Regions from separate parts of the Streptomyces sp. NPDC059852 genome, predicted to be linked through region 1. Evidence: riboswitches for the same ligand, from Rfam matches in the RefSeq annotation. Region 1 holds a riboswitch; each other region holds the start of a gene.

The links. Region 1 has a riboswitch for cyclic di-AMP ahead of ACFV46_RS32570 (M23 family metallopeptidase). Riboswitches for the same ligand answer to the same signal wherever they lie in the genome.
Region 2: linked by a shared signal. The riboswitch ahead of ACFV46_RS04755 (transglycosylase family protein) and the one ahead of ACFV46_RS32570 (M23 family metallopeptidase) in region 1 are both predicted to bind cyclic di-AMP.
Region 3: linked by a shared signal. The riboswitch ahead of ACFV46_RS08520 (C40 family peptidase) and the one ahead of ACFV46_RS32570 (M23 family metallopeptidase) in region 1 are both predicted to bind cyclic di-AMP.
Region 4: linked by a shared signal. The riboswitch ahead of ACFV46_RS03815 (transglycosylase SLT domain-containing protein) and the one ahead of ACFV46_RS32570 (M23 family metallopeptidase) in region 1 are both predicted to bind cyclic di-AMP.

Annotation. Positions count from the first base shown of each region.
Region 1 covers NZ_JBHWJK010000041.1:24,883-32,320, reverse strand. The annotation lists gene ACFV46_RS32585 (DNA topoisomerase IV subunit A) at 1-1,870, opposite strand, end outside; gene ACFV46_RS32580 (pitrilysin family protein) at 2,387-3,730, shown strand; gene ACFV46_RS32575 (pitrilysin family protein) at 3,727-5,115, shown strand; cyclic di-AMP (ydaO/yuaA leader) riboswitch at 5,317-5,480, shown strand; gene ACFV46_RS32570 (M23 family metallopeptidase) at 5,493-6,278, shown strand; gene ACFV46_RS32565 (GntR family transcriptional regulator) at 6,485-7,180, shown strand; gene ACFV46_RS32560 (HPr family phosphocarrier protein) at 7,372-7,438, opposite strand, start outside.
Region 2 covers NZ_JBHWJK010000003.1:86,441-93,878, forward strand. The annotation lists gene ACFV46_RS04735 (exopolyphosphatase) at 1-311, opposite strand, end outside; gene ACFV46_RS04740 (DUF501 domain-containing protein) at 308-841, opposite strand; gene ACFV46_RS04745 (septum formation initiator family protein) at 852-1,340, opposite strand; gene eno (phosphopyruvate hydratase) at 1,434-2,714, opposite strand; gene ACFV46_RS04755 (transglycosylase family protein) at 2,937-3,614, opposite strand; cyclic di-AMP (ydaO/yuaA leader) riboswitch at 3,619-3,812, opposite strand; gene ACFV46_RS04760 (transglycosylase family protein) at 4,022-5,020, opposite strand; gene ACFV46_RS04765 (cytochrome P450) at 5,164-6,468, opposite strand; gene ACFV46_RS04770 (nucleoside triphosphate pyrophosphohydrolase) at 6,488-7,438, opposite strand, start outside.
Region 3 covers NZ_JBHWJK010000005.1:113,868-121,305, forward strand. The annotation lists gene ACFV46_RS08485 (LysR family substrate-binding domain-containing protein) at 1-124, opposite strand, end outside; gene ACFV46_RS08490 (DUF5997 family protein) at 183-575, shown strand; gene paaE (1,2-phenylacetyl-CoA epoxidase subunit PaaE) at 638-1,753, opposite strand; gene paaD (1,2-phenylacetyl-CoA epoxidase subunit PaaD) at 1,753-2,262, opposite strand; gene paaC (1,2-phenylacetyl-CoA epoxidase subunit PaaC) at 2,256-3,083, opposite strand; gene paaB (1,2-phenylacetyl-CoA epoxidase subunit PaaB) at 3,094-3,387, opposite strand; gene paaA (1,2-phenylacetyl-CoA epoxidase subunit PaaA) at 3,384-4,361, opposite strand; cyclic di-AMP (ydaO/yuaA leader) riboswitch at 4,630-4,800, shown strand; gene ACFV46_RS08520 (C40 family peptidase) at 4,809-6,413, shown strand; gene tgmB (ATP-grasp ribosomal peptide maturase) at 6,516-7,438, opposite strand, start outside.
Region 4 covers NZ_JBHWJK010000002.1:306,190-313,627, forward strand. The annotation lists gene ACFV46_RS03810 (polyprenyl synthetase family protein) at 1-893, opposite strand, end outside; cyclic di-AMP (ydaO/yuaA leader) riboswitch at 1,621-1,794, shown strand; gene ACFV46_RS03815 (transglycosylase SLT domain-containing protein) at 1,802-2,542, shown strand; gene ACFV46_RS03820 (HAD family hydrolase) at 2,560-3,390, opposite strand; gene fahA (fumarylacetoacetase) at 3,725-4,945, shown strand; gene ACFV46_RS03830 (M56 family metallopeptidase) at 5,127-6,065, shown strand; gene recQ (DNA helicase RecQ) at 6,088-7,438, opposite strand, start outside.

The DNA of each region.
Region 1 (7,438 bases):
GGCCGGGGGAGGACTCGTCGAGCGTCGTCAGGCAGACCACCCGCTCGCCGTCGTCCAGGGAGAGGAACTCCGACAGCGGTGCGCCGCCCGCCAGGTTGGGCCGCGACGCGGTCTCCGGGAGCTGCGGCAGATCGACCACGCTGATCCGCAGCAGCCGGCCCGCCGACGTCACCGCGCCCACCTCGCCGCGTGCCGTGGCCGGCACCGCCGAGACGATCACGTCGTGCTTGGACCGCTTGGCGTCGCCGCCGTCCGCGAAGGGGTCGCCGTTCGCCGTGCGGGCCAGCAGACCCGTCGAGGACAGCAGCACCCGGCACGGGTCGTCCGCGACCTGCAGCGGTACGGCGGACACCTGGGTGCCGGACGACTCCAGCAGGACCGTGCGCCGCTCGGTGCCGAACTTCTTCGCCACCGCCGCCAGTTCCGCGGAGACCAGCTTGCGCAGCTCCGCGTCCGACTCCAGGATCCGGGTCAGTTCCTCGATCTCCCGGCCCAGCCGGTCCTTCTCCGCCTCCAGCTCGATGCGGTCGAACTTGGTGAGCCGGCGCAGCGGCGTGTCGAGGATGTACTGCGTCTGCACGTCGGACAGCGAGAAGCGCTCCATCAGGCGCTCCTTGGCCTGCGCGCCGTTCTCGCTGGAGCGGATCAGGCGGATGACCTCGTCGATGTCGATGAGCGCCGTGAGCAGGCCCTCGACCAGGTGCAGCCGGTCCCGCCGCTTGCCGCGCCGGAACTCGCTGCGGCGCCGTACGACCTCGAAGCGGTGGTCGAGGTAGACCTCCAGCAGCTCCTTCAGGCCCAGGGTGAGGGGCTGCCCGTCGACCAGCGCGACGTTGTTGATGCCGAAGGACTCCTCCATGGGCGTCAGCTTGTACAGCTGCTCCAGGACCGCCTCCGGCACGAAGCCGTTCTTGATCTCGATGACCAGCCGCAGCCCGTGCTCGCGGTCGGTGAGGTCCTTGACGTCCGCGATGCCCTGGAGCTTCTTCGAGCCGACCAGGTCCTTGATCTTCGCGATGACCTTCTCCGGGCCCACCGCGAAGGGCAGCTCGGTGACGACGAGGCCCTTGCGGCGGGCGGTGACCGTCTCGATCTCGACCGTCGCGCGGATCTTGAAGGTGCCGCGGCCGGTCGCGTAGGCGTCCCGGATGCCGGAGAGGCCGACGATCCGGCCGCCGGTCGGCAGGTCGGGGCCGGGGACGTGCTTCATCAGCGTGTCCAGATCCGCGTTGGGGTGGCGGATCAGGTGCCGAGCGGCCGCGATGACCTCGGAGAGGTTGTGCGGCGGCATGTTCGTCGCCATGCCGACGGCGATGCCGGACGCGCCGTTGACCAGCAGGTTCGGGAAGGCGGCCGGCAGGGCGACCGGCTCCTGCTCCTGGCCGTCGTAGTTCGGGGCGAAGTCGACCGTGTCCTCGTCGATCGACTCCGTCATCAGGCTCGTCGCCTGCGCCTGCCGGCACTCGGTGTACCGCATGGCGGCCGGCGGGTCGTCGTTGCCCAGGGAGCCGAAGTTGCCGTGGCCGTCCACCAGCGGCACGCGCATCGAGAAGGGCTGTGCCATGCGCACCAGCGCGTCGTAGATCGACGCGTCGCCGTGCGGGTGCAGCTTGCCCATGACCTCGCCGACGACACGGGCGCACTTCACATAGCCGCGGTCGGGGCGCAGGCCCATCTCGTTCATCTGGTACACGATCCGGCGGTGCACCGGCTTCAGGCCGTCACGGGCGTCCGGCAGGGCACGCGAGTAGATGACCGAGTAGGCGTACTCGAGGAAGGAGCCCTGCATCTCGTCGACGACGTCGATGTCGAGGATCCGCTCCTCGAACGAGTCGTCGGGCGGCGGGGTCTTCGTGCTGCGGCGGGCCATCGCTGCCGGCTCCTTCTGTGTGCTGTGGCGCAAGCGTGTGACGGGTCTGACGCGGACCATTGTGGACCGCGGCACTGACAACCACCGACCAGGACCCGATGTTGGGCTCCCGCCCGGCGAGGTGAAGTGTCGCCGACGCCGGTCTTCTCCCGCGACCGCGGTGGCGCGAAGGACACCGGCCGGCCCGCTCGGGACCGCGCACGGCGCCGGCGGCAAGCCGGTGCCGCGCGACCGTTCACCCTCAGGGGTGATCGACGGGAAGCATGCCAGGTCGAGCCGCCGGGCGGCGGCCCGGGTCCCGGACCGCCCGGCCGCGCCGCGACCGCCCCGTCAGGCCGGGAGAACAGGCCCTCAGGGGCCGGGCGGGCGCCGCCGGAGGCCGCGGCCGGGGCCGGACCGGCACGGCGTCCTCACCGGGAACTTCGCCGAGCCTCCGGACGCTGCATACAGTGGCAGGAGCTGAGCAGGATCCGCTCGACACAACGCAGCGCACGCGACCGGAAGGACATCTCGCCCATGGGTCACACGGCCACACCGGAGGCACAATCCGGCGGCCTCACCGCGACCGAGCACCGCCTGGCCAACGGCCTGCGCGTGGTGCTCTCCGAGGACCACCTCACGCCGGTCGCCGCGGTCTGCCTCTGGTACGACGTCGGCTCCCGCCACGAGGTCAAGGGCCGTACCGGACTCGCCCACCTCTTCGAGCACCTGATGTTCCAGGGGTCGAACAGCGTGAAGGGCACGGGCCACTTCGAACTCGTCCAGGGCGCGGGCGGCTCACCGAACGGCACCACCAGCTTCGAGCGCACCAACTACTTCGAGACCATGCCCGCCCACCAGCTGGAGCTCGCGCTCTGGCTGGAGGCCGACCGCATGGGCAGCCTCCTGGTGGCGCTCGACGAGGAGGGCCTGGAGAACCAGCGCGACGTCGTGAAGAACGAGCGGCGCCAGCGCTACGACAACGTCCCGTACGGCACCGCCTTCGAGCGCCTGACCGCGATGTCGTACCCCGACGGGCACCCCTACCACCACACGCCGATCGGCTCCATGGCCGACCTCGACGCGGCGAGCCTGGAGGACGCGCGCGCGTTCTTCCGCACCTACTACGCGCCGAACAACGCCGTGCTGTCCATCGTCGGCGACATCGACCCGGAGCAGACGCTGGCCTGGGTCGAGAAGTACTTCGGCTCCATCCCGTCCCACGACGGCAAGCAGCCCCCGCGTGACGGCTCGCTGCCCGACGTCATCGGCGAGGAGCTGCGCGAGGTCGTCGAGGAGAACGTCCCCGCGCGCGCGATGATGGCCGCCTACCGTCTGCCGAGCGACGGCACGCGCGAGTGCGACGCGGCCGACCTGGCGCTGACGGTCCTCGGCGGCGGCGAATCTTCCCGTCTCTACAACCGCCTCGTGCGGCGCGACCGTACGGCCGTGGCGGCCGGCTTCGGCCTGCTGCGCCTGGCCGGCGCGCCCTCCCTGGGCTGGCTGGACGTGAAGACCTCCGGTGACGTCGAGGTGCCCGTCATCGAGGCGGCCGTCGACGAGGAGCTCGCCCGCTTCGCCGCGGAGGGCCCCACCGCCGAGGAGATGGAGCGCGCGCAGGCCCAGCTGGAGCGCGAGTGGCTGGACCGGCTCGGCACCTGCGCGGGCCGCGCGGACGAACTGTGCCGGTACGCCGTCCTGTTCGGCGACCCGCAGCTCGCCTTCACCGCCGTCCAGCGCGTGCTCGACGTCACCGCCGAGGAGGTGCAGGCGGTCGCCCAGGCCCGGCTGCGCCCCGACAACCGCGCGGTGCTCGTGTACGAGCCGACCGCCGCCGAGGCCGACGAGACCACCGACGAGAACGAGGAGTCGGCGCAGTGACCGAGCTCGCCAGTATGGAGTTCCACCCGCAGCCCCAGGCCGGCGCGCCCCGGCCCTGGGCGTTCCCGGCCCCCGAGCGCGGCACGCTGGACAACGGCCTGACGGTGCTGCGCTGCCACCGCCCCGGCCAGCAGGTCGTCGCCGTCGAGGTCCTCCTCGACACCCCGCTCGACGCCGAGCCCAAGGGCCTCGACGGCATCGCCACGATCATGGCGCGCGCCCTGTCCGAGGGCACCGACAAGCACACCGCCGAGGAGTACGCCGCCGAGCTGGAGCGCTGCGGTGCCACCCTGGACGCCTACGCCGACCACCCCGGCGTCCGCGTCAGCCTGGAGGTGCCGGTCTCCCGGCTGCCTAAGGCGCTGGACCTGCTCGCCGACGCGCTCAGGGCCCCGCTGTTCGCCGACGCCGAGGTGGAGCGCCTGGTGCGCAACCGCCTGGACGAGATCCCGCACGAGCTGGCGAACCCCTCGCGGCGGGCCGCCAAGGAGCTGGCCCGGCAGCTGTTCCCGGCGTCCTCGCGCATGTCCCGCCCGCGCCAGGGCACCGAGGAGACCGTCGCCGGCATCGACTCCGCGGCCGTACGCGCCTTCTTCGAGCGGCATGTGCGCCCCGCGACCTCCACGGTCGTGGTCGTCGGCGATCTCACCGGCGTCGACCTCGACGCCCTGCTCGGCGACAGCCTGGGCGCCTGGACCGGTTCGCAGGCCGAGCCCCGCCCCGTCCCGCCGGTCACGGCGGACGACACCGGCCGGGTCGTCATCGTGGACCGCCCCGGAGCCGTGCAGACGCAGCTGCTGATCGGCCGGGTCGGCCCCGACCGGCACGACCGCGTGTGGCCGGCGCAGGTCCTCGGCACGTACTGCCTCGGCGGCACGCTCACCTCCCGTCTGGACAAGGTCCTGCGCGAGGAGAAGGGCTACACGTACGGCGTGCGGGCGTTCGGTCAGGTCCTGCGCTCCGCGCCGGACGGCACCGGCGCCTCGATGCTCGCCATCACGGGCTCCGTCGACACGCCCAACACCGGCCCCGCGCTGGACGACCTGTGGACCGTCCTGCGCGGGATCGCCGCCGACGGACTCACCGACGCCGAGCGGGACTTCGCCGTGCAGAACCTCGTCGGGGTGGCGCCGCTGAAGTACGAGACGGCCGCCGCCGTGGCGAGCACGCTGGCCGACCAGGTCGAGCAGCACCTCCCCGACGACTTCCAGGCGACGCTGTACCAGCAGCTCGCCGCCACCGGCACCGTCGAGGCCACCGCCGCGGTCGTGAGCGCCTTCCCGGCGGACCGTCTCGTCACGGTCCTCGTCGGCGACGCCTCGGCGATCCGGGAGCCCGTCGAGGCCCTCGGCATCGGCGAAGTCACCGTCGTGACGGCCGACTAGAGCACCGGCCGGCCCTGCGCGCGCGGGAGCCCTGGTGACGGCAACGTCACCAGGGCTCCCTTATGCCCGAATTGGGGCGGAGGTTGCCTGTCTGCCCTGTGGGATGCGCTACAAAAGCCGCGTTCCGTTTGGGAATTGAACACTGTCCCGCTTAGCGTCATCCGGGCTGTTCGTCAGGCAGTGCGCCGCGCCCGCGGCACCGGACAGTCATCGCCGAGTCCCCGCATGGCGCGAGCCAGGGGAGCCGGGGACCCATCGCAGTCCCTGGGGTGAATCGGACGCCCGCGCAGCCGCGAGGGGGTCCGTAGGAGACCTTCCTGCTCCGAACCCGTCAGCTAACCCGGTAGGCGAGAGGGAAGGAAAGGACCAGCCACCACATGGCGTTCAGTTGCGCCACGGGGAAGAACCGCCCCTCCGGGAAGCACCGCAAGCCCGGCCGGTTCGAGCGCACCACGGCCCGTGCGGCCGGTGTCGCCGCCCTCACCGCCACCGGCGTCGTGGGCACCCTCGCCGCCCCCGCGCTGGCCGCCGAGCCCGCAGCGGAGCAGACCGGCCTCATCCCGGTCGTCGCCGTCGAGGACTCCATCGCCACCCAGATCGACGCGCAGGCCGCCGCCCAGGAGCGGGCCGCCGCCGAGGCCGCGGCCCTCGAGCAGGCCGCCCGGGAGGCCGCGCGCCACAAGGCCGCCGAGAAGGCCAAGCAGGAGCGGGAGGCCAAGGAGCGCGCCGCGCGGGAGGCTGAGCGCAAGCGCCTGCTGTCCTACGTCGCCCCGATCGCCGGGTCGTACGTGTCCACCTCCTACCAGTCGGGCGGTGGTCTCTGGTCCTCCGGCAGCCACACCGGCATCGACTTCCACGCCGCCAGCGGCACCTCGGTCCACGCGGTCGGCGCCGGCACCGTCGTCGAGGCCGGCTGGGGCGGGGCCTACGGCAACAACGTCGTGATCAAGATGAACGACGGCACCTACACCCAGTACGGGCACCTGTCGTCGATCGGCGTCTCGGTGGGCCAGGCGGTCACCCCCGGTCAGCAGATCGGCCTGTCCGGCGCCACCGGCAACGTCACCGGACCGCATCTGCACTTCGAGGCGCGCACCACCGCCGAGTACGGCTCCGACATCGACCCGGTGGCCTACCTCCGCTCGCACGGCGTCGACCTCTGAGACCTCCGGCTGAGACCTCCGGCGTCTTCGTCCGCCTTACCGCGGCCCCGGCTTCCGAGCCGGGGCTTTCGGTCTTTCTGGACAACGACTGTCCAAAAAATATCCATGGATTCCGGCCCGCCGTCGGAAATTCACGCTTCTTGCCATAGAGTCGCTGAACACACGTCATTCGTCGACGTTTCACGGGCATTAAGGCGGAGGTCGGCATGCGTATTCCGGCGCACTCGGTGTGCACCGCGATCCGGGACGACATCGTCGCCGGTGTCCTGGAGCGCGGCGGCCGGCTCACGGAGGAAGTCCTCGCCCGCCGGTACGGCGTCTCCCGTGTCCCCGTGCGCGAGGCGCTGCGCACCCTGGAGGCGGAGGGCTTCGTCGTGACCCGCCGGCACGCGGGCGCGTGCGTGGCCGAGCCCACCGAGCAGGAGGCGGCCGACGTCCTGGAGATGCGCACGCTGCTGGAGCCGCTCGGCGCCGCCCGGGCCGCCCAGCGACGCACCGAGGCCCATCTGAAGGTGCTGCGCGGCCTGGTCAGGCTGGGTCAGGAGCGGGCCAGGCGGGGCAACAGCGAGGATCTGCGCTCGCTGGGCGGCTGGTTCCACGAGACGCTGGCCCAGGCGTCCGGCAGTACCGCCCTGACCTCGACGCTGACCCAGCTGCGCCACAAGATCGCCTGGATGTACGCCGTGGAGGCGTCCGCCGACCCCGTGGAGTCCTGGGCGGAGCACGGCGCGATCGTGGACGCGGTGGCGCGCGGCGACGGCGAACGCGCCCGCGCGCTCACCGCCCTGCACACCGAGCACGGGCTCTCCGCGCACCGGCTGCGCTTCGGCTCCCGGGGCGACCGCGCGGAGCGTGTGAGGAATTCGCAACATGCCGTAAACATGCCGAGCCTGCGGAATTAACACAGGCACCGTATACAAAGAAGAGCAATTTTGGGGCAGTGAATTCACGCTGCCCTTTTCCGGCTGTCCGGGGTAATCCAGGTGCCGACGCCGTGAAATTCCACGCGAGCCCGGCCGGGAAAGGCGAAGCCGCGCCCGCCGGAAAGGCGGACGCGGCTTAAGGTGCCGTGCGGGAGACTCGCCCGGGCCGCTCAGACCGTCTCGGGCAGTTCCTCGAGGCCCTCGGCGACGAGCTTGGCCAGACGGTCGAGGGCGGCG
Region 2 (7,438 bases), on a different contig from region 1:
ACGCCCAGGATGTCCACGACACCGCGGACGAAGTCGTCGCGGTTCTCGGCGTCCCGGGACGCGGAGGTGGCGACGAAGCGGACCCGCTCGGCGCCGTGCTCCTCGATGACGGAGGCGTACTCGCGGCAGGCGGCGAAGGTGCGCTCCAGCGCCTCGGGCGCCAGCCGGCCCGTGCGGTCGACGCCCTGGCCGAGCCGCACGATCGTCATCCGCCGGTCCAGCTCGACGAGTTCACCGGTGTCCGGGTGCACGTCCGCCACGAGGAGCCGGATGGAGTTGGTGCCGCAGTCGACGGCCGCGACCCGGGTCACCGGTTCTCCTCCTCGGCTGGCAGCGTCACGCAGGCGCCCTTGCGCCACCACTCCGGCAGCATCGCCAGCGCCTCGTCGCCCAGCGGGTTGACGCCGGGGCCCGCGGCCAGCGAGTGCGCGACCAAAACGTGCAGGCACTTCACGCGGTCGGGCATCCCGCCCGCGCTGGGGAAGCCCGTCAGCTCCTCGATCTCGTCCCGCCGCCGGATGTAGTCCTCGTGCGCGGCGCGATACGCGGCCGCCAGCTCGGGGTCGCTCTCCAGACGCGCCGTCATCTCCTTCATCACGCCGTTGGCCTCGAGCGTGCCGATCGCCGACGACGCCTTCGGGCACGTCAGGTAGTACAGCGTCGGGAAGGGGGTGCCGTCGGGCAGGCGCGGGGCCGTCTCGACCACGTCCGGCTGGCCGCAGGGGCACCGGTGCGCGATCGCGCGCAGTCCGCGCGGGGGGCGTCCGAGCTGCTGCTTGAAGGCCGCGACGTCCGCGTCGGTGGGCTCGGTGCGCGGGGTGGGCGGCGGGGGCGTTTCCATGCCTGTCTTTCTATCGTCTCTGTTCGCTGCGGGCGGCGTCGGCCTTGTCGACGCCCTCCCAGAGGTTCGTGTACCAGGGGCGGTGGGCCGCGCCCAGGTCGGTCCGGGACTGCTTGGCCGCGTCCGGGTCGACGACGACGTAGCCGGTCTCACCCGGCATCACGTAGTGCAGCCGCAGCCGGATCTGCTGCTCGGCGTAGGCGTCGTCCTGCCAGCGGGCCTTGAGGTCGCGCAGCTCCTCGACGCGCCGGGCGGTCTCGGCCTTCTCCCGCTGGAGGTCGGCGATCTCGGCGCGCTGGGAGACGTACTGCCTTATCGGGTACGCCATCGCCACGACGAGGGTGCACACGACCAGCGCGAGCAGCGCGGCGCGTCCGGTGAGCCGGGAGCGCCGGGCCTGCCGCTTGGTCTGGGAGCGGTAGACACGGGCCGCCGTCTGCTCCCCGAGCAACCGGATCCTGGTCGCGGTGGAGAACCGGTCCCGGTCCTTCACGGCCATCTACCGCCTCCGTCTCAACGCGCGTACGTCCCCGCACACGGTACGGGACCGAGTACGGGGACGTACGTACGACGCTTCCTACGGGTGCGTGCCTCAGCCCTTGAAGCGGGGGAACGCGCTGCGGCCGGCGTACACCGCGGCGTCGTCGAGGATCTCCTCGATGCGCAGCAGCTGGTTGTACTTGGCGACGCGCTCGGAGCGGGCCGGGGCACCGGTCTTGATCTGGCCGCAGTTGGTGGCGACGGCCAGGTCGGCGATGGTGACGTCCTCGGTCTCACCGGAGCGGTGGGACATCATGCACTTGAAGCCGTTGCGCTGGGCGAGCTCGACGGCGTCCAGGGTCTCGGTGAGCGAGCCGATCTGGTTCACCTTCACCAGCAGGGCGTTGGCGGCGCCCTCCTCGATGCCGCGGGCGAGGCGCTCGGGGTTGGTGACGAACAGGTCGTCGCCGACGAGCTGGACCTTGTCGCCGAGCTTGTCGGTGATGGTCTTCCAGCCCTCCCAGTCGTCCTCGAACAGCGGGTCCTCGATGGAGACGAGCGGGTACGCGTCGACGAGCTCCGCGTAGTACTCGGTCATCTCGGCCGCCGAGCGGTCCTTGCCCTCGAAGGTGTAGACGCCGTCCTTGTAGAACTCGGAGGCGGCCACGTCGAGGGCGAGGGCGATCTGCTCGCCGGGGGTGTAGCCGGCTTCCTTGATGGCCTCGAGGATGAGGTCGAGGGCCTCGCGGTTGGAGCCGAGGTTCGGGGCGAAGCCGCCCTCGTCGCCGAGGCCGGTGGCCAGGCCCTTGCCCTTCAGAACCTTCTTCAGGGTGTGGTAGACCTCGGCGCCCCAGCGCAGCGCCTCGGAGAAGGACTCCGCGCCGATCGGGGCGATCATGAACTCCTGGATGTCCACGTTGGAGTCGGCGTGCGAGCCGCCGTTCAGGATGTTCATCATCGGCACCGGCAGCAGGTGCGCGTTCGGGCCGCCCAGGTAGCGGAAGAGCGGCAGGTCGCTGGCCTCGGAGGCGGCGTGGGCGACGGCGAGCGAGACGCCGAGGATGGCGTTGGCGCCGAGGGAGCCCTTGTTGTCGGTGGCGTCCAGGTCGAACATGGCCTGGTCGATCAGACGCTGCTCGGTGGCGTCGTAGCCGACGAGCTCCGGGCCGATCTGCTCGATGACGGCGAGGACGGCCTTCTCGACGCCCTTGCCGAGGTAACGGTTGGTGTCACCGTCGCGCAGCTCGATGGCCTCGAAGGCGCCGGTGGAAGCGCCGGACGGGACGGCGGCACGACCCGTGCTGCCGTCGTCGAGGCCGACCTCGACCTCGACCGTGGGATTGCCTCGGGAGTCCAGGATTTCCCGGGCTACGACGACGTCGATGGACGGCACGAGCATCTCCTTCGTGATGTGAAGCCTGTACGCAGCCCGCGGTGGGTGCTGCGAGACGAGCCTAACCGGCTCCGGGGCCTCGGCCGGCGGTCCACCGCTCTGTGGACAGAACCGAGAGCGAATTGTTTCCGAACGGAACAAAAAGCGGGCGCCTACACCACACAGAACCCCGCCCCGGCGCGTACGGGGGAACACGCGCCGGGGCGGGGAGTCTGCGGGGTCCTACTTCAGGTGGAGCTGCTGACCCGGGTAGATCAGGTCGGCGTCCTGGACGATGTCCTTGTTCAGCTTGAAGAGCTTCTCCCAGCCGCCCTTGACGTCGTGGTCCGCGGCGATCGTGCTGAGGGTGTCGCCCTTGACGACCTTGTACTCGCCGTCGCCCTTCTTGACCTTCTTGCCGGTCGGGGTGGTGACGGTCTTGGTGCTCTTCTCGGCGGCCGGACGCTCGGCGGAGCGGGAGGCCGGCTTCTCCTCGGTGGAGCGGGTGCTCTGCTCGCCACCGGTGGCGGAGGAGCCGTTGTAGGCCGCGCCGGACAGGCCGGTGCCGCAGTTCGGCCAGGCACCCTTGCCCTGGCTCGCGAGGACCTTCTCGGCTATCGCGATCTGCTGGGCCTTGGTGGCCTGGTCGGCGGTGGAGGCGTACTGCGTGCCGCCGTAGGCCGCCCAGGTCGAGGCGGAGAACTGCAGGCCGCCGTAGTAGCCGTTGCCGGTGTTGATCGACCAGTTGCCGCCGGACTCGCACTGGGCGACGGCGTCCCACTCGGAGGCGGTGGCGGCCGAGGCGCTGCCGGAGGCCATCAGCGGGCCGGCGACGGCGGCGGCGCCGGTGACGCCGACGACGGCGATGGCGCGGGCGGCCTTGGACGGACGGCGGTGCTTGCCCTTGCTGGAGAACAGCATGGAGAGATCCCCTCACCGACGCCTACGAGGTGAGCTGTCGGGTTCGGGCCGGTTGAGTTGCCCGGTCGCGCAACGCTGGTGCGTGCTGCGCGACTTCACCCCAAGCCGGTTCCGGCCGTCCTCGCCCCGGAGGGCCTCGACTTCCGGACCCGGCGCTTACCTTGGGTCCCCCGCTCCTGCCTACGGCGCTTGACGCGACGACTGTTCCCGTACGGCCGCCGGCAGGATTCGGCGTGACGGCTGTCGGGGCTCGCTCTGGTGGCGAGCGGTCACGACCGTAGACACGCCGCTCGGGGATTTTCAAAGACGATCAAGGCTTCTGAGATCTATCTCTCAGTCCATTCAAAACGGACATTCACCATGAAAGCAGGGCGCGAACTGCCGCTTCCTTTGGCCCCGTTCGGCCGTTATTCGGTGGGGACGTCCAGCGTCTGACCGGGGGCGATGCTGTTCGCGTCGGCACCGATGGCCGCCTTGTTCGCCTCGTACAGCGCGCGCCATCCGCCGTCGACGTCAAGGGAGTCGGCGATGGAGGCCAGCGTGTCGCCCTCGCGGACCCGGTAGGAGGCGTGGCGGCCGGAGGAGCCGGCGGTGGCGTCCTCGGTGCCGGACTCCTCGGCGCTCGCGCCGCGGTGACGTCCGGAACCGGCCGGTGCGTCCTCGATCGCGGCGGTGTCGACGAGGCTCCAGGAGCCTACGCTCTGCACGGAGTTGTCCTGATTGTCGCTCTTGGCCTTCTCCACGGGGGAGCTGTCCGGCGACTCCGGGGCCGTCGCCCCGCCCGTCTTGCCGGCCTTCTCGGACGCATCGGACTTATCAGCCGCAGAGGATGAAGAAGGGGAGGAAGTGGAGCTGTCGGGCGTTTCGGACGAGTCGTCCGGTGACGCGCTCGGCGTGCCCGACGCGTCGCCGGAGGCGGCCGAATCGCCGGAGGAGTCGGAGGATCCGGATGAATCGAGCAAGCCGGACGAGCCGGACACCTCGCTCGGGGAGTCCTCCCCGACCCCGGTGTCGAGGTCGATGGCCCCCGACTTCTTGGTGAGCCCGTGGAGCACCGCACAGGTGCCCCAGGGGCTCGTGCCGCGCTCCGCGAGGATGTCCTGCGCCACGGCGATCTGCTGGGAACGGCTCGCCAGATCCGGGCTGGCGGCGTAGTCGAGACCGCCGAACCTCTCCCAGTCCGTCTGGGTCAACTGGAGCCCGCCGTAGTGCCCGTTGCCCGTGTCGGCGCTCCAGGAGCCGCCGCTCTCGCAGTCGGCGACCTTGTCCCACACGCTGCCGTCCGCCGCGCTCGCGCCCGAGGCGCCGAGGAGCGGGATGGCGATGGCGGAGCCGGTCACTCCGGCAGCGACAAGAAGAGCCGGAGCCTGACGGGGGCGACGGTGACGACCGTTCCCGGAGAGCATGCGGGGACCTTTCGCGAGACAGCGGTGACCAAGGCGCACGGAACCCGCGTGCCTTCGTTGATGGGTGAACGTATAGGCAGACGATCACTTGTCACAAGTTAATGCCGCGCAGATCACGTGAAGATCACAGAGGTGAGCGCGTGTCACGTTTGCGGAGCGGAACGGTTGCCTCCGACCGGGGTGAACTCCACCGGCAGGGTGCGCAGGCCCCGCATGATGAGCCCGCCGCGCCACCTCAACTCGGCCGGGTCGGCGGCCAGTCGCAGGTCCGGGAGCCGGGTGAGCAGGGTGGCCAGGGCCGTCTGCCCCTCCAGCCTGGCCAGCGGGGCGCCGAGGCAGTAGTGGATGCCGTGGCCGTAGCCGAGGTGCTGGTTGTCGCGCCGGCCGAGGTCGAGGACGTCGGGGTCGGCGAACCGCTCCGGGTCACGGTCGGCGGCGGCGAGGACGACGAGCACCGGGTCACCCGCGGCGATGTCCTGTCCGCCGATGGTCAGCGGCTCGGTGGCGAACCGCCAGGTGGCGAGCTCCACCGGCCCGTCGTAGCGCAGCAGTTCCTCGACGCCGGTCTCCAGCAGGGCGGTGTCGTGGGCGGCCAGGGAGTCCTGGAGCCGGGCACGCTGGCCGGGGTGGGTGAGCAGGGCGTAGGTGCCGTTCCCGATGAGGTTGACGGTGGTCTCGAAGCCGGCGAACAGCAGGATGAAGGCCATGGCGGCGGCCTCGTTCTCGGTGAGGTGCTCGCCGTGGTCGGAGGCCCGGATGAGACCGGAGATGAGGTCCTCGTCCGGGGTGGGCGCGCCGGGCAGGGCTTCGCGCTTGCGGTGGATGAGTTCGGCCAGATAGCCGCGCATCTTCTTCACGGACCGGGCCACCCCGCCGCGGGGCCCGCCCTGGTGCCGGATCATCATGCCCGCCCAGTCCCGGAAGTCGTCCTGGTCCTCGCGGGGGACGCCGAGCAGGTCGCAGATGGCGTGGATGGGCAGCGGGAAGGCGAACTCGTGGATGAGGTCGGCCTCCCCCTTCCCGGCGAACCCGTCGATCAGCTGGTCGGTCAGCTCCTGCACGCGGGGCGCGAACGCGGCGACGCGGCGCGGGGTGAACGCCTTGCTGACCAGCCGCCGCAGCCGGGTGTGGTCCGGCGGGTCGATGTTCAGCAGATGCGTCATCAGCTCGGCCTTGCGCTCTCCGGGGATGCCGGTGCGGCCCTTGGCGTGGGCCGGTTCGGCGTGATGGGCCGGGTTCTTGGAGAGCCGGTTGTCGGCGAGCGTCTGCTTGGCGTCGGCGTACCGGGTGACCAGCCAGGCCTCCACCCCGCTGGGCAGCCGGGTCCGGTGCACGGGCGCGTGCTCCCGCAGCCAGGCGTACGCGGGGTACGGGTCGCTGGCGAACTCCCAGGTGAACAGCTCGGGAGCGCCGGGGGCGGGCGCGGGGCGGTGGGGCTGGTCGGTCACGCCCCCGACCGTATCTGCCCTAGGCGGACACGCCCTCCGCGGCCCGGACCGCGTCCCGGTAGGCGCGGGCGGCGACCCGCAGGGCGGCCTCCGGGTCGACGCCGGCCTCCGCGGCCCGCACGGCCGTGGCGAGCAGGTCGTACCCGACGCCCTCCCCCGTCGGCAGCGGGACGTCCAGGCCGGCCGTGCGGACCCGGGACGCCAGCTTCGCCGCGAGGGCGAGGCCCGGCTGGCCGAGCGGGATGCCGTCGGTCACCGACTCCCGCCGCTTCTCCTCGGCCTTCGTCCGCAGCCAGTGCTCACGGACCTCCTCGGGAGTCGTCGCGGTCGCGTCGCCGAAGACATGGGGATGGCGGTGGATGAGCTTGGCCACGATGCCGCCGGCGACGTCGTCGACGGAGAAGGGCGCGTCGGGGTGCTCCTCGGCGATCCGGGCGTGGAAGACGACCTGGAGCAGGACGTCGCCCAGTTCCTCGCGCAGCTCGTCGCGGTCGCCGTCCTCGATCGCCTCGACCAGTTCGTACGCCTCCTCGATGCCGTACTTGGCCAGGCCCTCGTGGGTCTGCCGGGAGGACCAGGGGCACTCGGCGCGGATGCGGTCCATGACCTGGACGAGGTCGAGGAGGCGGGCGCCGGGCAGGTCGTAGGAGGCGGGCAGCAGCTCCAGCTCGGGCATCCGCACCCGGCCGGTGCCGGCGAGACGGGCCAGGCCGTCGGTGAGCGCGGGCTCGCCCTCGCCGGTGGCGACGACCACGGCGGTCCGGCCGCCGGAGCACGCCTCGACCAGCTGCTCGGCGGTCGGGGCGGCCTCGTCGACCGTGATCCCGGCCTCGCGCAGATACGGCAGCTGCGGGTGCGCGCCGTCCGCGCACAGCACCCGGTCGGTCGCGCGCAGCGCCTGCCAGGCCGGCCAGGACAGCAGGCCGGGGGCGACGCGGTGGCTGGTGGTGAGCAGGACGATACGGCCGGG
Region 3 (7,438 bases), on a different contig from region 1:
TCGCCGCGTGCAGGGTGAGGGGGACGTCGGGGAAGCGTTCGTTCCAGATCCGCACCCATTTCGCGGGTGTCACTCCCGGGACGTACGCGAGCCGGAACGAGGAGGGTGCCGCCGAGCCTGTCACCTGGCCAGGTTACCGGCCGTGGTCGGGGGAGGTTCACCCGGTGGATACCCTGGACCCCATGACGTCGCACCACACCACCCAGTCCATGAAGCCCGCCACCGCGGCGAAGAAGCTGGGTGTGTACCTCGAAGCCACCCCCGCCGAGTTCCGGGAGGGCGTGGTCACGCGCGCGGAGCTGAACGCGCTCCAGGCCGACCCGCCGCAGTGGCTGCGTGACCTGCGGCGCGACGGCCCGCACCCACGCCCGGTCGTCGCGCAGAAGCTGGGCGTGTCCATCGCGGGCCTCGCCCGCGGCGGTGTCACCGAGGCTCTGACCACCGAGCAGATCGAGGCCCTGAAGCAGGAGCAGCCCGAGTGGCTGGTCAAGGAGCGGGCCACCCAGGCCGAGGTCCGCAAGGAGGCGGCCCGGCTGCGCGAGCGGGACGCCGAGCGGGCCGCGAAGGACGCCTGATCGCCATGTGAGAGCGCCCCGGTGACCGCGTGGAGGCGGTCACCGGGGCGCTTCGGCGTCCGTCAGCTGTCGTAGTCCACGGTCAGCGACTCGGAGACCGGGTACGACTGGCAGGTCAACACGTATCCGGCGTCGACCTCGGCCGTCTCCAGCGCGAAGTTGCGCCGCATGTCCGCCTTGCCGTCGGTGACGAGGGCCCGGCAGGTGCCGCAGACGCCGCCCTTGCAGGCGAACGGCAGGTCGGGCCGGGTGAGCTGGGCGCCGTCCAGCAGAGTCCGGTCCCGCGGCAGGGCCGCCGTGGTGGAGCGCCCGTCGAGGGTAATGGTGACCTGGCTGACGGGCCCCTCCGGCCCGGCGTCCACGTGCCGCGCCTCGCGCACCGGCTCGTCGTCGGCGTAGAACAGCTCCTGGTGGACCCGGTCGTCCGGGACACCGAGGCCCGCCAGCACCCGCTGCGCGTCCCGCACCATGCCGTGGGGCCCGCACAGCCACCAGTGGTCGGCGCTCTCCACGTCGACCAGTGCCTCGACGAGCGTGCCGAGCCGTTCGGCGTCGATCCGGCCGGACAGCACCTCGGCCTCGCGGGGCTCGCGGGAGAGCACGTGGGCGAGCTGGAAGCGCGCCGGGTACAGGTCCTTCAGGTCGGCGAGCTCGTCGGCGAACATCACCGTGTCGGTGCGGCGGTTGCCGTAGAGGAGGGTGACCTTCGAGCGCTCGTCGGCGGCCAGGACGGACTCGGCGATGGACACCATCGGGGTGATGCCGGAGCCCGCCGCGATCAGCACGTGGTGGCCGGGGGTCGACAGGTCGGGGGTGAAGGCGCCGGTGGGGGCCATCACCTCCACGACGTCGCCGGGCCGCACATCGTGGACCAGCCAGGACGAGAACAGCCCGCCGGGCACGACCCGGACGCCGATGCGCGGCCGGGCGCCCACGGGCGAGCAGATCGAGTACGACCGCCGCTCGTCGCGGCCCTCGATCTCGCGCCGCAGCGTCAGCGACTGCCCGGGGGCGAACGCGAACTCCTCGGCCAGCTCGTCCGGGATGTCGAAGCCGACGGCGACCGCGTCCGAGCACAGCGGCCGCACGGAGGCGACCCGCAGCCGGTGGAAGGCCGGACGGCGGCGGACGCGCGGGCGGGGCGCGGCGGCCGTCTGTGCTTCCCTGAGGCCTTCCATCAGATCTCCTTGACGTACTCGAACGGCTCTTTGCAGGCGCGGCAGCGCCACAGCGCCTTGCAGGACGTGGCGGCGAACCGGGAGGTCTCCTCGGTGTCCGCCGAGCCGCAGCGCGGGCAGGCCACGGCGTGCCGGGTCGGTGACAGCACGAGGGCGACGGGGCCGCCGCGCGGCGCGGGGCCGGGCGGGGCGATGCCGTGCTCGGCGAGCTTGGCGCGGCCGGCCGGGGTGATCCAGTCGCTGCTCCACGGCGGGTCGAGCACGGTGCGGATCTCCACGCGCGGGTACCCCGCCGCCCGCAGGCGCGCCGCGACGTCCGCCCGCATCTCGGCCATCGCCGGGCAGCCCGAGTAGGTCGGGGTCAGGCTCGCCACGACCGTGCCGTCCTCGGTCGTCTCGACGTCCCGCAGGACGCCCAGGTCGGCGAGGGTGAGCATGGGCAGCTCGGGGTCCGGCACCTGGGCGGCGATGTGCCGGGCGCGCCGGGCGTCGAGCAGGGTCGTCACCATGTCGCCTCCGGGTGCGCGCGGGCGACGCCCTGCAGCTCGGCGAGGAGCGGGGCGAGGTGCTCGGTGTGCTCGCCCTCGCGTCCGCAGCCGGGCAGCGGGCGGTACACGGGCATGGGCAGTCCGGCCGCGTCGGTGACCTGTTTCAGGTCACCGACGACCTCCTGCCGTACGTCGAACGCGGTGAACAGCTCGCCCAGGTAGGGCGCCACCTGTTCCTGCGCGCGGCGCATCCGGCGGTGGGACTCCTCGGTGCCGTCGCCCAGGCGGACCGCCCACTCGGCGGCGTACTGCCGGTGGTAGCGCAGCTCCTTGGCGCCCTTCGCGGCGATCGCCGAGAGCACCGGGTCGGGGTGGGACGCCAGCCGCTCGAACTGCGCGAGCCGCCAGCTGGACAGCACCAGCAGCCGCACGATGCTGAACGCGAAGTCGCCGTTGGGCAGTTCGGCGAGGCGGACGTTGCGGAAGTCGGCGGCGTCGCGGAAGTAGGCGTACGCGTCCTCGTCGCGTCCGGTGCCGTCGGTCTGGCCGGCGCGGGAGTACAGCAGCCGGGCCTGGCCGAGCAGGTCGAGGCCGATGTTGGCGAGCGCGACCTCCTCCTCCAGCTCGGGCGCGCGGGTGACCCACTCCCCCAGGCGCTGCGCCGAGACGAGCGCGTCGTCGCCGAGCGCGACGCACAGGGCGGCCAGCTCGGCGGCGTCGACGTCGTCCGGGACGGTCGTGTCCACGCCGTGCAGCGGGTCCTCGAAGCCGGTCCCGTAGGCCCAGCGGGTGTCGTCCTCGTGTCCCTCGGCGAGGGTCAGATAGACGTGGTCGTCACTCATGCCCTCTCCTTCAGATGTGGGGGACGTCGTCGGGGATGTCGTAGAAGGTCGGGTGGCGGTAGACCTTGTCGGCGCTGGGCGCGAAGAACGGGTCCTTCTCGTCGCGGGTGGAGGCGGCGATGTGCTCGGAGCGCACGACCCAGATGCTGACGCCCTCGTTGCGCCGGGTGTAGAGGTCCCTGGCGTGGGTCAGGGCCATCCGGTCGTCGGCGGCGTGCAGCGAGCCGACGTGGACGTGGTTCAGCCCGCGCTTGCCCCGGACGAACACCTCGTACAGCGGCCAGTCCTGCTTTCCGGTGCTCATGCCACCGCTCCCTTCTCCGCGCGGGCGGCCTGCTTGGCCGCGTGGGCGGTGGCCGCCTCCCGCACCCAGGCGCCCTCTTCATGGGCGCTCCTGCGTCGTTCCATCCGCTGTGCGTTGCACGGGCCGTCCCCCTTGATGACCCGCATCAGCTCGTCCCAGTCGGGCGTGCCGAAGTCGTGACGGCCGCGCTCGGCGTTCCAGCGCAGCTCGGGGTCGGGCAGGGTGACGCCGAGCTTCTCGGCCTGCGGGACCGTCATGTCGACGAAGCGCTGGCGCAGCTCGTCGTTGCTGTGCCGCTTGATCTTCCAGGCCATCGAGCGGGCGGAGTTGGGCGAGGAGTCGTCGGGCGGGCCGAACATCATCAGGGAGGGCCACCACCAGCGGTTCACGGCGTCCTGGACCATCTCCCGCTGGGCCTCGGTGCCACGCATCATCGTCATCAGCAGCTCGTAGCCCTGCCGCTGGTGGAACGACTCCTCCTTGCAGATCCGCACCATCGCGCGCGCGTACGGCCCGTAGGAGCTGCGGCACAGCGGCACCTGGTTGCAGATCGCGGCGCCGTCCACGAACCAGCCGATCACGCCGACGTCGGCGAAGCTCATCGTGGGGTAGTTGAAGATCGAGGAGTACTTCTGGCGGCCCTCGATGAGCCGGTCGGTCAGATCGGCGCGGTCGGCGCCCAGGGTCTCGGCGGCCGAGTACAGGTACAGGCCGTGACCGGCCTCGTCCTGCACCTTCGCGAAGAGGATCGCCTTGCGGCGCAGCGAGGGCGCCTTGGTGATCCACTCCCCCTCCGGCTGCATGCCGATGATCTCGGAGTGGGCGTGCTGCGCGATCTGCCGGATCAGTGTGTTGCGGTAGCCGTCCGGCATCCAGTCCCGCGGCTCGATGCGCTGGTCGCGCGCGATCGTCGCGTCGAAGTGCCCCTCAAGCGGCCCTTGTGGGGGCGCCTCGGTGGAGTGTGAGGTCGTCATCGCTCCCGCTTCCCAACCGACCATTCGTTCGGTACCAGTGTGGCGTGTTTCGTCGAGCGGAGCAAGACCTTTGCGGGGCGCCCGCGCGGCTACCGTCCGTGGTCGCGCGGGCGCGCCGTGCCGCAGTGCGGCCTCACCGCGACCGGCAGCGTCGAAGGTCACAAAAACGTATCGGACATTTCACACGTCAATCTTCACTGCAGGCACACAAGTTGGCTAAGTTACTGGCTCAGGACGCGCGTTGAACTCCGGCGAACCCCGCCGGGACGAGCGCCCTCCGCCGAGTCGGCGTGCCCTGCGGGGCCGCGGAGCCGGGGACCCAACCGAACCATGGGGTGAATCGACCTGAGGCCGTGACGGGCCGGGTCGTAGGGCACACCTTCCGACGCGAACGCCCGAACCCGTCAGCTAACTCGGTAGGCGGAGTACGGAAGGAGCACGTCGCCCATGGCGCCGGAACGCACCGGTATGCGCAACTCCGCGCTCGCCTCGGCAGCAGCCCTCACCTCGGTGGCCCTCCTCGGCCAGTCGGCCGGTGCCGCCCAGGCGGACGAGGGACCGAGCCGCGAGGAGGTCAGCCGGCGGGTCAGCTCGCTGTACGACCGGGCCGAGACCGACACCGGGACCTTCAACGCCACCCGCGCCTCGTCGACGGGACCGCGCAATCGTGCGGGCGCCCCGGCGGCCTCGGGGCGTGACGGCGGCCGGGGCTCGGCCGCGCTCGACGAGGTGGCCCGGCAGTGGTTCGACGTCGCCCGGTCCAAGCTGGGCCCGACGGTTCCGGCCGTGCTGCCGAAGGACCGGGCACCGGAGCGGTCCGCCCCGGCCCGGTCCGCACGCCCGTCGGGCGGTGACGGGGCACGGGAGATATCCGGCCGCACCGCCCTGGAGCTGCCCGCCGGATCGGGCGCGCCCCTCGCCGAGTTGCCCGCCGGGACCGCTCGCCCTGCGGCCGTGGGTGAGCTCACCGCGGGTCCTGTCGCGGCGCTGCCCGCGGCTGCCACGCCGGCCCTGGAGTCCGGGGGCGCCCTCGCGCTGCCGGCCCCGGCCACCGCGCAGCCGGAGGCGGACCAGCGGTCCACGCTGCGCGCCGGCAAGGAGCGCAGCCAGCGCAAGCTGGCGCAGGCGCGCGAGCTGCTGACCGCTCGCGCCGGGCGCACCACCCCGGCGCTGGAGGCCCCCGCGGCCGCCCCGGCGCCGTTCCCGCCCGCGGCGCAGAGCCGGTGGGACGCCCTGGAGGCGCAGAGCCCTGCCGACATGACGACGGTTCCTCCGGGGACGACGGCTCCCGCGGACGCCTCGTTCGTGTCGGGTGCGCAGTTGAATGCCCCTCAGGCTCTCGCCGCGCCGGACGCCGGGTTCGCCGCGCCGGACGCCGGGTTCGCCCCGGCTGTCCAGACGGGGAGCTTCCCCGCCGTCGGGCAGACGGGGAGCTTCCCCATGGTCGACCAGACAGGGAGTTTTCCCGCCGTCGCACAGACCGGCAGCTTCCCGATGGTCGACCAGACCGGGAGCTTCCCCGTGGTCGACCAGACCGGGAGCTTCCCCCTGGTCGACCAGACCGGCGGCTTCCCTCTGGTCGACCAGACCGGTGGCTTCCCGGCCGTCACGCAGAGTGGGAGCTACCCGGCGGCGGCCGCGACCGGGGCCTACCCCGCCGCCGCTCCGGCCCCTGCCGCGCCCATGCCGGCACCGCAGGACAGCCGGGCGCTGAGGGCGCTGGAGTTCGCGCGGGCGCAGATCGGCAAGCCGTGTGTCTGGGGTACGACCGGACCGAACACCTTCGACGGCCCCGGACTCACCCAGGCCGCCTGGAAGGCCGCCGGTATCGCGCTCCCCCGTACCGCCCAGGAGCAGGCCACCGCCGGGCAGGGCGTCGCCCTGACCCACCTGGAGCCCGGCGACCTGGTCCTGTACCACGCGGGGCACGTCGGCATCTACTCCGGCAACGGCATGATGATCCACGCCCCGGGCCCCGGCACCGTCATCCGCGAGGAGTCCGTCCAGTACGCCGGAGAGGCCGCGATCCACAGCGCGATCCGCCCCGCCTGAGGCGGCGTCACCCCGGCGCCGTACGACGACCGCCCCGCCTCCACCGGGTGGGGCGGAGCGGGGCTGATCCGTCGGGGACGCCTTCGGCGGTCGTGGAAGAGGTCAGTGGCGGCCTTCCGGGCCGCGCCGGTCGGGCCGGCGCTGCAGGGCCAGCCAGTCGGCGATCGCGGCCGCGATCGGCTGCCCGGTCTCCAGCTCGACGAAGCCGAACTGGCCCCCCTGGTTGCACTCCAGGAACCACCAGATGCCGTCCTCGTCCTCCGCGAAGTCGAAGGCGGCGTACGCCAGTCCGGCCAGCGTGACGTACTCGTGCACCGACTTGCCGATGCGGTCCGGCACCGGGACCGGCTCCCAGGGGTGCCCGGTGTCGCCGTACCGTCCGTCGATCTGGTCGGGCTCGGCGGTCTTGCGCGCGGCGAACAACCTGCTGCCGACGCAGGTCAGCCGGATGTCCGCCTGCTTGGGGACGTACCGCTGAAGCAGGGCCGGCCCGGCCGCGACGGCGGAGAAGTCCGCGTCGGGGCCGATCAGGGTGGTGGGCAGCGCCAGGGGCGGCTCACCGGGCGGCGGTCCGGACGCCGACTTCACCACGACCTCCTTGTGCTGCTCGACGAAGGCCCGCGCCAGCCGCGGGGCCGTCGTGAACACCGTGGGCGGCACGGCGAATCCGCTGAGGTGGCCGAGCCGCAGCTGCCAGGGCTTGAGCCGGGCCTGGTCGGCGTTGCGGGGATGGTTCATCCACCGGGCGGCGGCCGAGTGCAGCATGCCGTACAGGGCCTGCCGGGTCTCGGCGGTCAGCCAGGGAGACGGATCCGGCGCGTGGGCGGCCGGCTCGCCGGGCCTGCGCACCCAGATCGAGCGCAGTCCCCCCATCGACAGCACGTGCCCGTTGACCGACAGATGCCCGTCGAAGTCACCGTGGGCGTAGTCCGCGGCCAGCACGGCCTTGCCGGGCAGGTCGGCGGGGTCCAGCCGCAGCACGGGCGTCCCCGTCGCGTGCAGTTCGTTCACCACCATGTCGGCGG
Region 4 (7,438 bases), on a different contig from region 1:
CGGGCCTGCTCCAGCGCCGGGTGCTCCCGCAGGGCGGCCAGCGCCTCCGCGAGCCGGGCGTCGTCGCTCAGGTCGGAGGCCAGCAGCTCGCACAGGGCGATGTCCTCCGGCAGCCCCAGCCGCTCCGCGCGCTCCCGCAGGCGCAGCACGGGCAGGGTCGGGATGCCCTCGCGCAGATCGGTGCCGGGCGTCTTCCCGGACTCGTGGGAGTCGCTCGCGATGTCCAGGACGTCGTCCGCCAGCTGGAAGGCCACGCCGAGCCGCTCCCCGTACTGGGTGAGCACGTCGACCACGGTCTCGTCGGCGCCCGACATCATCGCCCCGAAGCGGCAGGAGACCGCCACCAGCGACCCGGTCTTCCCGCTCAGCACGTCGAGGTAGTGCTCCACGGGGTCCCGGCCGTCCTGCGGTCCGGCCGTCTCCAGGATCTGGCCCGTGACCAGCCGCTCGAACGCCTCGGCCTGCACCCGGACCGCCTCGGGCCCGAGGTCGGCCAGGATGTGCGAGGCGCGCGCGAAGAGGAAGTCGCCGGTGAGGACCGCGACGGAGTTCCCCCAGCGGGTGTTCGCGCTGTCGACCCCGCGCCGGACCTCGGCCTCGTCCATCACGTCGTCGTGGTACAGCGTCGCCAGGTGGGTCAGCTCCACCACCACGGCCGACGGCACGATCCCCGGGGCGTACGGGTCCCCGAAGCGCGCGGCGAGCATCACCAGCAGCGGCCGGAAGCGCTTCCCACCCGCCCGCACCAGGTGCTGGGCGGCCCCGGTGATGAAGGGGACCTCACTCTTGGTGGCTTCGAGCAGTCCCTCCTCGACAGCCGCCAATCCGGCCTGGACATCGGCTTCCAGAGCCTGGTCCCGCACGCTCAGCCCGAACGGCCCGACGACGGTCACGAGGGGTCTCCTGTCTGCTGGTGTCTTTCGGCTGGTTACACGGTTTGTCGATAGGTCGCTGCCATCACTCAAGTCAGCGTATCCGGTCACGTTTCGATCACCGATGCCGCCCACCCGTCCACCACGGCCGACATCGGTCCACGGTCGGTATGTTTTTTGATCACCCGATGAGGATGGACATTCATCGATTTATCGGTACGTCACTGTGAGTAGCCGACCGCTCTCCATCCCTCCGCGAATCGAAATCCGGTTCGACCCTGCGGGGGCCGGCCCGCAAGCCTGTACGCCCCCCGCCTCCGCCTACCCCGACCCGCCCTCCGGACGCCTCCACGCCCCCTCAACGAACGGCACGAAGGGCGGGGTTCCTGCCCCATAAAACGGACTCTCCGGACCCAAGGGGACAGATGGACACCTTGACAGTGAGCCCTCCACGGCCAGGCAATAACAGGGGAGTTGGAGCCATTGCCCGATTTGCCGTTGTTGTGATCGCCGTGAGTTGGGTCACGCGGCCACCCGTCGGCACCTCCCCCACGGGAAGCCTTCGTCCCCTTGCCAGAAAAGCGAGTTGAGAATTGGCAACCGCAAAGGATCAAGCGCCCCATACGCCTCAGACCATGGTCAATTAGCACGTCAGGTGATTGCGGCACTTGTTCCAGACATGTGCTCTCGCATACGTTCCCGCTCTGTCGGGCGGACGCCGAATCCTGCCGCCGCCCGAGTCATCCACCTACGCAACGCACCGCACGGCAGGAGCGGGGGACCCAGGTAAGTCGCCGTACCGCACGCCTCGATGGCGCGCCGGAACGGCTAGGGGTGAAGTCACGTCGTCGAACGACGGTGTGACCGGGCATCTCCCGCCCGAACCCGACAGCTCACCTCGCAGGCGCCGGAGAGGAACGAACAGCGCCATGTCCCGAGGCAAGCACCGTCGCACCCGTACCAGCCCGTTCACCCGGCGCGTCATCGCCGCCGGTACCGGTACCGCCGCTCTCGCGCTCCCCCTGCTGGCCGCGACCACCGCGAGCGCCGCCGAGCCCGGCAAGGCCCCCACCGTGGCCAAGGTCGGCTCCGTCAGCTACACCACCAAGAAGGGCGACACCCTGTACGGGATCGCCGACCGCTACGACGCCCAGGGCGGCTGGCGACAGCTCTACAAGGACAACCGCGCGGCCATCGGCGACAACCCCCGGCTGATCCACCCGGGCGTCGACCTGAAGGTCCGGTCCGCGAAGAAGGCCGCGCCGGCCAAGGCCGAGACGAACACGGCGTCCGCGCCCGTCAAGAAGTCCGCCGTCGCCCAGGCCACCCAGGCCTCCGTGAAGACGTACGCCGACAACCTCGACGGCTGGATCCGCGAGGCGCTCGACATCATGGCGCAGAAGGGGATCCCCGGTTCCTACGAGGGCATCCACCGCAACATCATGCGCGAGTCGTCGGGCAACCCGGCCGCCATCAACAACTGGGACTCCAACGCCGTGGCGGGCACCCCGTCCAAGGGTCTCCTCCAGGTCATCGACCCGACCTTCGCGACCTACCACGTGCCGGGCACCGCGTACGACCCGTTCGACCCGGTCGCCAACATCACGGCCGCCTGCAACTACGCGGCCGCGCGCTACGGCTCGATCGACAACGTGAACGGCCCCTACTGAGCCTTCTGCAGCACCCATCAATAGCGGAACTGGGCCAGGCTGCGGGCGAACAGTCCCTCGAGGACGACGGCGATGCCGTCGTCCTCGTTGGACAAGGTGATCTCGTCCGCCACCGCCTTGAGTTCGGGGTGTGCGTTGGCCATCGCCACACCGTGCGCCGCCCAGTCGAACATGGGGATGTCGTTGGGCATGTCCCCGAAGGCGATGGTCTCGTGGGGACCCAGGCCGAGATGCTCGGCGGCGAGCGCGAGGCCCGTCGCCTTCGTGACGCCGCATGGCTGGAGTTCGACGGTCCCCGGCCCCGACATGGTGACCGTCGCCAGCGAGCCCACCACCGCGCGGGCCGTCGCCGCCAACTCGTCGTCCGACAGCGTCGGATGGCGCAGCAGCACCTTGCTGATCGGCTCGCACCACAGGTCGTCGCGGTGCCGCACCCGCACGGCCGGCAGGGTCGGGTGGGGCATCAGATAGCCCGGTTCGATGAGCGTGAGCCCGTCGGCACCGTCCTGGTCGACCGCCGCGTACACCTGCCCCACCTCGGCCTCGATCTTGCCGAGGGCGGTCTCCGCCAGGTCCCGCTCCAGGGTGATGGACCACAGCAGCCGGTCCCGCCCGGCGTCGTACAGCTGCGCGCCCTGTCCGCACACCGCCAGTCCCCTGCTGCCCATGACGTCCAGGAGGGGCCGCACCCGGGGTGCCGGCCGTCCCGTCACCACGAGGTGCTGGGCACCGGCCACCGCCGCCTGCGCGAGTGCCGCGAGCGACCGGTCGGAGAGCGTGTCGTCACCTCGCAGGAGGGTCCCGTCCAGGTCAGTGGCGATGAGTGAATATGCGATCGGTGCGGCCATGATCAGAGAATACGGACAGGAAGCCCCCTCGACTCGACCTGAACCGGACGGCTGCTCTGTTCACATGAGTTGACACCGGTTCCGGTCCCACTTGTGTCCGAGCCCGCACAACTCGCGCCCGTTTATGGCGGTTTCGCCCCTACGAGATCTTCGAGGGCGGTACGGACGCCGAGTTGGGGCCCGTCGCCCGGTGAAGAGGACGGCCGACCGCGGCGACCTGGGGGGAAGCCGATCGCCTGCCCGGAGGATTCACCCTGCCCAAGACCGCCACCTCACCCGTAACGTGGGCCCGACCACATGGCTTACGGAGCGTATGAGAGTGAGGCAGTACCCCATGCCCCCCTTCGATCTCCCCGAGGGCGACCCCTTCGGCGCGCACAACCTTCCGTACGGCGTCTTCTCCCTCCCGGGCCCGGACTCCGCGCGCCGGGTGGGCGTCCGGCTCGGCGACCACGTCCTCGACGCGGGCAGGGCGGCCCAGGCGCTCGGCTCGCCGTACGCCCCGCTGCTCGCCCAGGAGTCGCTGAACGCGCTGCTCGCCGCGGGCCGCACCACCTGGTCCGACGTACGGCGGGCGCTGACCGCCTGGGTCACGGTGCCGGCGCACCAGGAGGCCATCGCGGAGCTGTTCCACCCGCTCTCCTCCGTGACGCTGCACCTTCCGTTCGACGTCGCGGACTACGTCGACTTCTACGCCTCCGAGAACCACGCGCGGAACGTCGGCCAGATCTTCCGCCCCAACGCCGAGGACTCCCTCACCCCCAACTGGAAGCACCTGCCGATCGGCTACCACGGCCGCTCCGGCACGGTCGTCGTCTCCGGCACGGACGTCGTACGGCCCTCGGGCCAGCGCAAGGCGCCCACCGACCCGGCCCCCGTCTTCGGGCCGTCCGTCCGCCTGGACATCGAGGCCGAGGTCGGCTTCGTGGTGGGCACGCCGTCCGCGATGGGCGCGCCCGTCCCACTGGGCGACTTCCGGGAGCACGTGTTCGGCCTGTGCCTGCTCAACGACTGGTCGGCGCGTGACATCCAGGCGTGGGAGTACGTCCCCCTCGGCCCCTTCCTCGGCAAGTCCTTCGCCACGTCGGTGTCGGCCTGGATCACCCCGCTGGACGCCCTGGACGAGGCCAGGACGGCGCCGCCCGAGCGCACGCACCCGCTGCTGCCATACCTCGACGACTCCGGCGACGAGACCGAACCCGGCGGCTACGACCTGCGTATCTCCGTGGCGATCAACGGCCACGTCGTCTCCGAGCCGCCCTTCTCCACCATGTACTGGACGGCCGCCCAGCAGCTCGCCCACATGACGGTGAACGGTGCCTCCCTGCGCACCGGCGACCTGTACGGCTCCGGCACGGTCAGCGGCCCCACCGAGCGTGAGCGCGGCTCCCTCCTGGAGCTGACCTGGAACGGCCGCGACCCGCTCGAACTCCCCGACGGCAAGCGCACGTTCCTGGAGGACGGCGATGTCGTCACCCTGTCCGCGTGGGCGCCCGGCCCGGGCGGGGTACGGGTGGGCCTCGGCGAGGTCACCGGACGGATCGTGGCCGGCTGAGGCGCGACCGCCGGGTGGGCGGGGCACGCCCGTGGATCCGTCGGCTCTTTCCCGCTGACTCCCGCGGGCCGCACCGTCATACTGGCTGGCGGTGGGAAGCGCACCCCTCGGGATTCCCGCGGCCCACCGCCCCGCACCGACGTCCGCGCGCTGTCCCTGACCAGGATCCGGAGCCCCTGGCATGACCGTCTGCCTGCTCCTGCTGAGCATCGTCGGCCTGACGGCCGCCATCCCCGTCCCGCGCGTCCTGACCCGGGCCGCCTGGCCGGAACGGGACCCCGTGGTCGCGCTGTGGGTGTGGCAGTGCCTCGTCGCCACCGTGCTGCTGTGCTGCCTGACGGCGCTCGCGCTGGGCACCGCCGCCGTCTTCGGCACCGCCCGCGCCCAGCTGTTCGCCCCGGCGCCGCCGTCCGTGACGGAGGCGTACGACCTCTCCGCCGCCCCGGCCTGGGCCGCGCTCCTCACCCTCCTCCTGGCCTGCGGGGCGGCCTGGACGACCGCGATGCTCGGGCGGGAGCTGGCCGAGGCGCGCAGGCGGCGCGGCCGTGCGCGGGCCCAGCTGCGCGAGCGCGCCCCCGATCTGCCGGCCGGCCTCGGCTCCACGCGCGGCCCGCTGCTGGTCCTCGAGGACGAGTACCCGGACGCCTGGTGGATGCCGGGCAGTCCGCCGCAGCTGATCGTCACGACCGGTGCCCTGCACCGCCTCACCGACCACCAGCTCGACGCCGTCCTCACCCATGAGCGGGGCCACGCCCGCGCCCACCACGACTGGCTGCTGCACCTGTCCACCGCGCTCGCCACCGGCTTCCCCCGTGTCCCGCTGTTCGCCCACTTCTGCGACCAGACCCACCGCCTGGTCGAACTGGCCGCCGACGACACGGCCTCCCGCCGCTGCGGCCATCTGACGACGGCCCTGGCCCTGATCGAGCTCAACCAGCACCGGGGCGTGCTGTCCTGCGCCTCCACCCACCGGCTGCTGGGCGAGCGTGTCGACCGCCTTCTCCAGCCGCCCCCGCGCCTGGGCCGCCGCGACCGCGCCCTCACCACGACCCTGGCGGCGCTGGTCCCGCTGGTCCCCCTGCTGATCACCTTCGCGCCGGGACTCCTGACGCTCTCCTAGGGCCTAGGGCCGGGGGCCGCCCTCACTCCCAGCCGTCGGGCTCCGGCTCCTCCATCGGCCAGTCGTCGGGGGCGTCCGGAGCGGACTGCGAGGCCGGCTGCGAGGTGGGCTGCGGGATGGACCCGGGTGCCGGTGCGGTCAGGCCGGCCAGGACCTCGACCACCCCTTCGCCGTACGTCGCCCGCTTCTTCTCGCCGACGCCGCTGATCCCGCCCAGCTCGGCCACCGACGTGGGCCACACCGTGGCGATCTCGCGGAGCGTGGCGTCGTGGAAGATGACGTAGGCCGGGACGCCCTGCTCCCGGGCCTGCTCGGCCCGCCAGGCGCGCAGGGCCTCGAAGGCCGGGACCAGTTCCTGCGGCAGCTCGGCGACGGCGGCCTTCGCCTTGCGCTCGCCGCGGCCGGATCCGGACGCCGACCGCGAGGACGCCGGCCGCTTGGGCTCCTTGCGCAGCGGCACCTCCCGCTCCCGCCGCAGCACCGAGCCGCTGTCCTCGGTCAGCACCAGCGTGCCGTACTCCCCCTCGACGGCGAGCAGGCCCTGCGCCAGCAGCTGCCGGATGACGCCCCGCCACTCGCCCTCGGTCAGCTCCTCGCCGATGCCGAACACGGAGAGCTGGTCGTGGTCGAACTGGATGACCTTGGCGGTGCGCCGGCCCAGCAGGATGTCGACGATCTGCAGCGCGCCGAACTTCTGCCCCCGCTCCCGCTGCAGCCGGACGACCGTCGACAGCACCTTCTGCGCGGCCACGGTGCCGTCCCAGGTCTCGGGCGGTGTCAGGCAGGTGTCGCAGTTGCCGCAGGCGCCCGCCTCGGGGTCCTGGCCGAAGTAGGCGAGCAGCTGGGCGCGCCGGCACTGGACCGTCTCGCACAGGGCCAGCATCGAGTCCAGATGCGCGCCCGCACGGCGCCGGAACGCCTCGTCCCCCTCGCCGAGCTGGATCATCTTGCGCTGCTGGATGACGTCGTTGAGGCCGTAGGCCATCCACGCCGTGGAGGGCAGGCCGTCCCGCCCGGCCCGGCCGGTCTCCTGGTAGTAGCCCTCGACGGACTTGGGCAGGTCGAGGTGGGCGACGAACCGCACATCCGGCTTGTCGATGCCCATGCCGAAAGCGATGGTCGCCACCACGACCAGGCCCTCCTCCCGCAGGAACCGGGACTGGTGCGCCGCGCGGGTGCCCGCGTCGAGGCCCGCGTGGTACGGGATCGCCTCGATGCCGTTGCGGGAGAGGAACTCGGCGGTCGCATCGACCGACTTGCGGGAAAGGCAGTACACGATGCCCGCGTCGCCCGCGTGCTCCTCGCGCAGGAAGCTCAGCAGCTGCTTCTTCGGGTCGGCCTTCGGCACGATCCGGTACTGGATGTTGGGCCGG